DNA from 3 places in the Chryseobacterium sp. IT-36CA2 genome. Region 3 is predicted to be linked to each of the others. Evidence: riboswitches for the same ligand, from Rfam matches in the RefSeq annotation. Region 3 holds a riboswitch; each other region holds the start of a gene.
What was found. Region 3 has a riboswitch for S-adenosylmethionine ahead of ACM6F9_RS21195 (TonB-dependent receptor plug domain-containing protein). Riboswitches for the same ligand answer to the same signal wherever they lie in the genome.

Region 1: it holds a riboswitch for S-adenosylmethionine, as region 3 does, so the genes downstream of both, ACM6F9_RS12295 (SusC/RagA family TonB-linked outer membrane protein) here and ACM6F9_RS21195 (TonB-dependent receptor plug domain-containing protein) in region 3, are expected to answer to the same signal.
Region 2: it holds a riboswitch for S-adenosylmethionine, as region 3 does, so the genes downstream of both, ACM6F9_RS11535 (alpha/beta fold hydrolase) here and ACM6F9_RS21195 (TonB-dependent receptor plug domain-containing protein) in region 3, are expected to answer to the same signal.

What each region holds. Positions count from the first base shown of each region.
Region 1 covers NZ_CATKPG010000021.1:171,418-174,701, forward strand. Annotated here, with positions in the region: gene ACM6F9_RS12295 (SusC/RagA family TonB-linked outer membrane protein) at 1-1,472, opposite strand, end outside; SAM riboswitch class I at 1,556-1,654, opposite strand; gene ACM6F9_RS12300 (type II 3-dehydroquinate dehydratase) at 1,899-2,306, shown strand; gene ACM6F9_RS12305 (hypothetical protein) at 2,379-2,816, shown strand; gene pckA (phosphoenolpyruvate carboxykinase (ATP)) at 2,867-3,284, opposite strand, start outside.
Region 2 covers NZ_CATKPG010000021.1:13,382-16,665, reverse strand. Annotated here, with positions in the region: gene ACM6F9_RS11540 (MGH1-like glycoside hydrolase domain-containing protein) at 1-1,044, opposite strand, end outside; SAM riboswitch class I at 1,233-1,339, shown strand; gene ACM6F9_RS11535 (alpha/beta fold hydrolase) at 1,401-2,339, shown strand; gene ACM6F9_RS11530 (ACT domain-containing protein) at 2,344-3,284, shown strand, end outside.
Region 3 covers NZ_CATKPG010000025.1:179,783-183,066, reverse strand. Annotated here, with positions in the region: gene ACM6F9_RS21200 (alpha-amylase family glycosyl hydrolase) at 1-1,279, shown strand, start outside; SAM riboswitch class I at 1,540-1,645, shown strand; gene ACM6F9_RS21195 (TonB-dependent receptor plug domain-containing protein) at 1,738-3,284, shown strand, end outside.

The DNA.
Region 1 (3,284 bases), on a different contig from region 3:
TGATGTTTTCCAAATTTTTTATCATAAGTCAGAATATTACTCGTAGTATAAGAAAGTGTCCTGCTATTGCTTTTTGTTACCGAACCTCCTATTTCAGCTCCTTGTCCCAGCAATGGGTTTGAATAATAATGTCCGTTGTAATTCACCAAATCAACAGAGAAACTTGTCTTGAATTTCAGTTCCGGCAGGAACGTAAGCTCCATGAATCCTTTTCCAGAGAAATTGTCTTCTTTATTTTCGTTTTTATCTAATGACAGTGTTGCAGCAGCATTTTGATTCTGAAGTGCACTTGTAGGTCTGTATTTTCCGAAATCATAAACCGGGTTTCCATCAGATCCTAAAATATAACTTCCGTCCGCATTTCTTTCATAATAAGGATAGAATGAAGGAATAAACCTTGCGGCATTGATGATATTACTAGAAGTGTTATCTGAAGAAGTAGGTGCCTGTTGAATACTGTTCGTATAATTTAAGTTCACTCCAACATTCAACCATTTTTTCACTTCCGAATTGATCTTCAATCTGGTATTATATCTTTTATATCCTGATTCAATGGCCATTCCTTTATCATCAAGATAACCTAGGGAAAAGAAATAATTGCTCTTCTCACTTCCTCCGCTGATATCAAGGTCTACCTGATTTCTTGAAGCTACTCTTTGCAAAATATCTCTCCAGTCATCATTCCAAAGCGGTGAAGCTCCCGGTAACAGCTTTCCATCCGTTCCTACCGGTTTTGGATAAGCTGTTCCATATGGATTGATACCCAATGAAGAAACAAGGTTGCCCGTTGCCATCTGAGCAGCTTGCTGAGCATTCACTTTCCCAGATTGATATCCGTTTCTCAATGCTTCCCAGTACAATTGGAAATATTGATCTGTATTAACCTGTTCATAGTCTTTCACCGCTCTTCCGGAAAATCCCTGACTGATATTAAAATTGACTTTTGCCTCTCCTTTTTTACCTGATTTTGTGGTGATGATGATAATCCCGTTAGCTCCTCTTGAACCATACAAAGCACTTGCTGTAGCATCTTTCAGAACACTGATGGATTCAATATCGCTTGGGCTGATAGAGTTCAGATTCCCGTCAAAAGGAATTCCGTCTACTACGTACAAAGGATCACTTGAAGCACTGATAGAGCCAATCCCTCTGATTCGAATGGTAGAAACAGCTCCCGGCTGTCCAGATGCACTTGTTGTCTGAATTCCGGCAACCTGACCTTCTAATGCTTTGGTGATATTGGTTACGGGTCTGTTATTAATTTTATCACTGGAAATAGTGGCTACAGAACCTGTATAGCTGTTTCTTTTAGCTTTTCCGTAGGCTACCACTACCACTTCATCAATCTCCTTTTCATTAAGGCTATCTTTTTTAGGCTTGGAATTCTGCGCATTGAGACTGGTTACTCCCAGAAAAAATGCAGCAACCGGAGGCATCCAAACCTTAGAATTGAATAAATTTATATTAATCATAATCAATTTTATTTATCATATATTAAAATTTAGCCCTTTGCAGAAAAGTCAGCAAAGGGCATCGATAAATACGATAAACCAAATCCTTATTTTTCCTTAAAAGGCTGAATGTAACACCTTGCCCCACGGGTAGGTTGTCAAGATTTCATAGGGTCAGTTCCCTCCATCTTTCTTTATAAGCCGATCGAAATATGGTTGCAAAGCTAAAAACTTTTAGTCTACAAAACAAGTAGACTTATTTATTTTTCATGATAATTTTTCAAAAATTAACGTAATTTTTTAATAAAATCCCTTACTACAAAGAGTTACGATCGTTATCACTTTCACATACATGATAAATATCATTATTAATAATTCAATTGAATAACAGCCAATCAATGGAGAATTTTTTGGCTGTTAATTAAAAAAAGTTTTTAATTTTATAGTATGAAAGTTTTAATCATCAACGGCCCTAACCTTAACCTATTAGGTACCAGAGAACCGGAAATCTATGGAACTGTTTCCATGGAAAGCTATTTGGAAAATTTAAAATCTGAGTTTCAGGCTCATGAATTAAAATATTATCAGTCTAATATTGAAGGCGAACTTATCAACAGACTTCAGGAGGATGATTTTGATGCAGTAGTGATTAATCCGGGAGCTTTCACCCATTATTCCTACGCAATTGCGGATTGTCTAAAAAATATTCGTAAACCAAAAGTAGAAGTTCACATCAGCAATATCTATAAAAGAGAGGAATTCCGACAGAAATCTGTAACAGCTGCTAATACGGATGCGGTTTTATCAGGCTTTGGAATGGATGGGTATAGATTGGCTATATTAAGTTTGAAATAATTTTATAGTTTATATCCTTCCCACGGATCTCACAGATTTTCACAGATGCATATGAGTAATTAGAAATGATTTATGAAGATAGAAGATAAGATTTACTGCAAATGCATTGGGACATATTCCAGGCAATTAACAAAAAGAAAATCATACATTATCGAAGAAATTAACGCTGATAATGTAAGGGTTAAGAATGACGAAGGAAGACTGAGATGGTATTCAAAATTTTATTTCAGTTTAAACAATCAACCAGAAATAATTTCTATTAACATAGATGACAAAATAGAAAATATTGAATCTGATACCATAGAAGTAACTATTATATTTTCCAACAAAGCAAAATATTGGATGACTTTCACTACTCCAAAGTATTTAGATAAAATATTGGACGAAGAGTCTTACTTTTTTTCAAAACATTTTATGATCATAAAACGTCTAACTGGAGAATCGATCAAATCAACAGTACTAAAACTTGATGAACAAAATGAATTGATTGAAAGCTGTAAAAAATATTAATAAAAAAAGCCTCATCAATGATGAGGCTTTTCTTTATGCTTAGTTAACTATTAGATAGTTTGTTCCTGTAATTGAGGTCCGGAAGCAATTAATTTTCTACCTTCTTCAGTATCACAGTACTGTTCAAAGTTTTTGATATATCTTGAAGCAAGATCTTTTGCTTTTTCTTCCCAATCTGAAGCATTTTCATACGTATCTCTAGGATCTAAAATACCTGTAGAAACGTTTGGTAATTCAGTAGGAATCTCAAGATTCATAATCGGAACCTGAGTTTTAGGAGCATTATCAATAGACCCATCAATAATTGCATCGATGATCGCTCTTGTATCTTTCAGAGAGATTCTGTTTCCTGTACCGTTCCAACCTGTATTTACCAAATAGGCTTTTGCACCGTGTTCCTGCATTTTACCGATCAATGTTTTAGAATACATTGTTGGGTGTAATGTAAGGAATGCTTCACCAAATGCA
Region 2 (3,284 bases), on a different contig from region 3:
GTCCTCGTTGACAGTGTCATTCTGAACGTCTTTATAAAACTCTTCAGCTTCAGCCTGTCGGGTATTGAAAATTTCATCAAACTTTTCAAAAGGTTCATCCGCCTCATCAGGACATAGTCTGAATTCAAAAACTTTTGATTCTCCGGCGCCAATAACTTCGTCAATCAGAAAAGAAGCTTTTGTCCCTTTCTTTTCGGGATTTATCGTATTTGCCTGATGGGTAATAAAATGATTGATCCCATCTTTGAAATAGCTGTTTTCGGCAGCAGGTGTTCCATGAAGTTTAGCGTTATTGGTTTCATTATCACAAAATACGCTTTGTGCATTGGTATTTCGGGAATAGAACTTTTTGATCGAAATACTATCATGGCCAATATTGATACTTCCGTTCTCAGAAGCATTGATTTCTCCTTTATAGGTATTATATCCCCATTTCCAGTTGTTTCTGAACCATACAGTAGGCGCTACCAGAATAGGTGCTTCATGCTGACTTCGGTTGCAGATGGTTACTCTGGCCAGAATATCATTGTGGTCGGCTTTACAGTACTCTATGAAAATATCAAAATATTCATCATTATCAAAAATTCCGGTATCGAAAATTTCATATTCCGGTTCCTTTTTACTGCGTTTTCCATTTTCGGCAACAAGGTCATCATAAGGAAATTCATTGATCGGATATTTATACACCATTTTCATATAGCTATGAGTAGGCGTATTATCCAGATAATAAAAAATTTCTTTGATGTCTTCCCCATGATTTCCCTGAGGGTTACTCAATCCGAAGAACCTTTCTTTTACCATTTTGTCTTTCTTGTTCCAAAATGAAAAAGCAAAACATAAAAGCTGCTTTACATCAGAAATTCCGGCAATGCCTTCTTCACCCCAGCGGTAGGCGTAGCTTTCGGCATTATTATGATTGGTAAAATTCCAGGCATTCCCGTTCGGGCTATAATCTTCGCGTACATTTCCCCACTGCCGGTTGCTTACATAAGGTCCCCAGTTTTTCCATTTGGTATCTTGTAATCTTTCTTTTTCAGCGGTCATATCTCATCATTTTTCCCCACGAAGTTAGTTTTTTTGAGAAGTAATTCCAATTTTTTTCATCTGAATAATTATTAATATAGTCTTGAAACACTTGTGTTTAAGGGCTTTTTTGAATATTAAAATATTTTTTTTTTGAAATTAAAAGAAAAGAACTACCTTTGCATCATTCGTTCATTCAAATATTGAAAATGTTATCAAGAAAGGTTGAGGGATTAGACCCTATGAAACCTTAGCAACCCTTTGCGCAAGCAAAGAAGGTGCTACGTTCTACCAAAGTATTTTGGACAGATAACTCACTGAAGTTCTTTTTCAGCCATTTCCTGTGGCATTTTCAATTGTATTAAAATTTAATAGAATTGAAAACAGAATTAAACTATATTAATCTTTCGTATCAAACTTATTCTCAAAAGGAATACCATATCTCATTAAGCTATCAGCTTTTTGGGAAAGATCTGTTTACAGCCCCTATCATTTTAATCAACCATGCTCTTACCGGAAATTCCAATGTATCCGGAGAAAAAGGCTGGTGGAAACAGTTGGTAGGAGAAAATCAGATTGTAGATACCGATAAATATACCGTTCTGTGCTTTAATATACCCGGAAACGGATATGACGATTTTTTAATTGAAGACTATGAAGACTTCACTCCTTCAGATATCGCAGCGATATTTCTGAAAGGGCTTGAAGCTTTACATATCAAAAATTTATATGCCATTATTGGAGGCTCTCTGGGAGGAGGGATTGCCTGGGAAATGCTTGCCAAGCAGTCGGATCTTGCAGAAATATTTATTCCTATAGCCTGTGATTACAGAACACACGACTGGCTTCATGCACAGTGTCTGGTTCAGAAATTTTTATTGAATGATAAAGAAGAACCATTACAGAAAGCAAGAATTCATGCCATGTTGTGTTATAGAACTCCACAGTCGCTCAACGACAGATTTCAAAACCAATATAACCAGGAAAAAAAATCCCTGGAATCAGAAGACTGGCTGGTTTATCATGGTAATGCACTAAACGAAAGATTTAGTTTGAAAAGTTACAAACTGATGAATCATCTCTTGATGAATATAAACGTTGCTGAAGAAGCACTGGAGAACATACAGACACGAATGCACATGATCTCCGTAGATACAGACTTATTCTTCCCGGCTTCTGAAATCCGAATGTGTTTTGAAAACTTACAAGAGAAAAATAAGGATGTTTCTTATCACGAGATCCAATCTATACACGGGCATGATGCCTTCCTAATGGAATATCAACAATTAAATAATATCATAAAAAATATTTTATAAAGTAATGAAAAAGGTTAACGAAATAAAATTCTTAAAAAATAGATCAATTGTCAAATTTGAAGGAGAAGATTTTCTGGGAGAAATTGGGATTGACGGACGAATTTTTAAAGCGCTTACCTTAGCGCGTATCAGTGTAGGAGTAATTTCACAACAAGCCATAGAAAACGGAATTTCTATTTTGGTTCAGGAAATTGATGCAGAAAAAGCAGTAGCTTGTCTTATTGATGAATTTGAAGAAGAAAGAAAATCTGGAAAAGTTTCTCAGATCTATAGTATCAATAATGTTTCTGTGATTGGTTTTGTAGCAGAAGATTTCAATAAAGTCTTTGCCGAACTGGCAAGAAACAATGTTTTCCCATTGCTTTTGAATCAGGTAGCAGGAGAAAACAGAGTAAATATCGTAGTGACTTCCTCACAGGATGAAAAAACAAGAAACATCATAGAATCTGAAATTTTCAAAAAACCAAAGACGGTTCATCTGGCAATCATTGGCCACGGAAACGTAGGAAAAACATTGATACAACAGGTTTTGGAATCTGCAGAAGAAATTAAAAAGCGTAAAAAAATAGACCTGAAAGTAGTGGCGGTAGCCAACTCAAAGAAAATTGCCTTCAACAAAAAAGGATTTGATGCCAATTGGAGTGATGAGGTTTTGACGGCAGAACATCCATCGAATGTTGAAGAACTGATTAATTTCTCTAATGAAAATCAACTTGAAAATTTAATCGTTGTTGATAACACAGCCAGCAAAGATTTTGTAAAGAACTATCACGCTTTGGCAGAAAACGGATTTGATCTGGTTTCTTCCAACAAAATTTTCAATACCCTTCCGATAGAAGAGTACAGAAAACTAAGATATACGTTGAGTAAAAATAACAGACGTTATTTGTATGAAACCAATGTTGGTGCAGGTTTACCGTTAATTGACACCATCAAATTATTACA
Region 3 (3,284 bases):
AAGATGTCTTGAACAATGGCTGAATGAATATCACATAGACGGATTCCGTTGGGATTTAACAAAAGGATTCACTCAAAGCTGTTCTGAAAATGATGAAACGTGCACCAACGCCTATCAGCAGGACAGAGTAGATATCATGAAACACTACGCAGACAGACAATGGGCTCTGGATCCGAACTCTTACATGATCTTCGAACACCTTGGAACAGATGCAGAAGAGCAGCAATGGGCGAATTACAGAATAGCAGAAGGAAAAGGCGTTATGCTTTGGAATAAACAGACAGATCCTTACAATCAGAATACAATGGGATATCAGGAAAACAGCAATTATGACCGTATGAACCACAGTCTCCACGGCTTTACCAATATGAGTGCTGTAGGCTATGGAGAAAGCCATGATGAAGAAAGACTGATGTTTAAAAATCTTGCATACGGAGCTACCAACGGAAGTTATAATGTGAAAGATCTGAATACCGCTCTTGAAAGAATGAAAACTTTCGGTGCAACCTTCTTCACGATTCCAGGTCCGAAAATGATCTGGCAGTTTGGCGAATTAGGATATGAATTCAGCATCAACAGATGTGCAAATGGTACTATCGACAGCGGCTGTAGAACAGATGAGAAACCTATTGCATTTACCTTAGGATATGATACGAATGCAAACAGAAAAGCGGTGTATGATACCTGGGCTAAAATCATCAATATCAGAAACAGTCATCCGGTTTTTAAATCTAAAACGTACAGTATAGAATCCAATAACCTTACGAATGATCCTAATGGTCTGATCACAAGAATTTATGTGTATGATACAACTATTACAACAGGAACAAAGAACATCGTAGTATTAGCGAATTACACTACTTCTGTGCAGAATGTAGTCCCTTATTTCCCATACACAGGCCAGTGGCAGAATCTGATGGATGACAGTATCTCGAATGTAGTCTCCACAACGGCTCCAATTACTTTACAGCCAGGCGAATTCAGAATCTTTGGAAATTATGCAGGTACTTTGTCAACAGCAGATACCAATGCTGCCAACAAATTATCCCTTCAGATTGCAGATAATCCTGTAAAAAACAGAGTTGCTAAATTCGTTTTCAGCAAAGCAAAAAATGGAGAAATTTTAATTTTTGATATGACCGGTAAAAAACTTGATTCATTCAAACTTGATAGAGAAAATGGTACCTATGACGCGAAAATCAGTTATCCCGCAGGAACTTACCTTGTACAGCTTAAATCGGATACAGGAATTGCGATTCAAAAGATGATCATTAAATAAAAGCGTTTAGACTTATAAAAAATATTGAATATCTTAAAAACCATTAAGAAGGATTTAATAAATAAAGTAGAGTTAAGCTGAATCATTCTGATTTTTAAGTTTAAAGCGAGGCTTATCTTAATACTCTTAAACTCTTATTAAATCTTAATGGTTCAAAAATAAAAGTGTAAACAATTTCTATAAAATAATAAAAGGCAAATTTGCAGTATTGCAGATTTGCCTTTTTTGTACATTTAAAAAAATAGTCTACTTTTGCAGTAGATTTATCAAGAAAGGTGGAGGGATTTGGCCCCGTGAAACCTTAGCAACCTACACGGTTTCAGAAGTGTAAAGGTGCTAATTCCAACCCTTAGGGGGAGATAAGTGAAGTCAATATTCTATATGAATTCCATTTCTTGAAGTCTTGTGTATCTGCGGAAAGATCCGTCGGGCCTGTATTATTAATTGTCAAGAACAAAATGAAAAAATTAAGCACAGCTGTATTATTGCTTGGAGCAATTCTGGTCGCAGCTCAGGAGAGTGAGGAAAAAGGAAAACAAATCGAAGATATTATCATTGTCGGAAACCGTAATGTCAAAAGAACAAAGCTGGAGACACCCGTTCCTGTAGATGTAATTAATATCGATAAAATCCAGAGAAGTTCTCCGCAAATGACTGCTCAGGATCTCCTGAACTATGTGATTCCATCATTTAATGCAGTGAGACAGTCTGCTTCGGATGGCACAGAACATGTTGATCCTGTAACTCTGAGAGGAATGGGACCCGATCAGGTTCTGGTGCTGCTTAACGGAAAAAGAAGACATTCTACATCATTGGTAAATTATCAGAATACAGTGGGAAATGGCTCTGTAGGAACAGATTTAAGTGCCATTCCGGTGATTTCGATTGACAGAATAGAAGTGTTAAGAGACGGAGCGGCTGCACAATACGGTTCTGATGCCATTGCAGGAGTGATTAATATTATTCTTAAAAAAAATGCCGGAGCTTCAGCAAGCCTTACTTATGGATTGACCGGAAGAAATGATGGTGATACTTACCAGGCAGGCGCCAATTACGGAACTTCATTAGGAAAGAAAGACAGTTATATTAACCTGTCTCTGCAATTAAGTCACAGAGGAAAAACGACAAGAACCCAAAATCATGATCTCGACATTTTCGGAAATAATTTTGCGTATGCATTTGCCGATGATCCTGCTGCTGCAAGAGCGGCTGATGATGAGAAGATTAAAGAACGAGGATTAACCCGCGATGATTTTAATTTTCAGATCGGAGATGCCCAAATCAGACAGGGTCAGCTGTTTTTCAATGCAGAATATCCTTTTAATGATAATTTTAAAGTCTATTCTTTTGGAGGATTCAGTATCAAAGAAGGAAAAGGATTTGGCTTCAGAAGACTTCCGAGCGAAACATCCAATGTAGTTTCATCCATTTATCCGAACGGGTTTCAGGCGACCCTCGGATCACAGGTGTACGATGTTTCTTACGCTGTAGGAGCAAAATATAATTTGAATGACTGGTTATTCGACTTAAGCAATACTTTCGGAAGTAACACATTCAATTATAACGTAAGCAACACCAATAATGCTTCTCTGGGAGCAAAATCTCCAACACGATTTTATGCCGGAGCGCATAGCTTCCTTCAAAATACCATTAACCTTGATGTTTCAAAAAATATAAAACAATTCAATATTGCATTCGGGGGAGAATTCAGATTTGAACAATACCAGATCAAAGCAGGAGACGAAGCATCCTATACCCAATATGACATCAATGGAAATGTGGCCACTGAAGGATCTACAGTGCTCGGCGCAGGCGGATCTCAATCCTTTATCGGGTTTTCTCCTAACAATGCACTGAAGAAAGACAGACATTCTACTGCTGTATATGCGGATGTTTCTTATGATTTAGATAAAAAACTGAATATTGATGCGGCTGCAAGATTTGAAAATTATTCAGATTTCGGAAATACTTTAAATGGAAAACTTGCGGTACGATATGAGTTTGT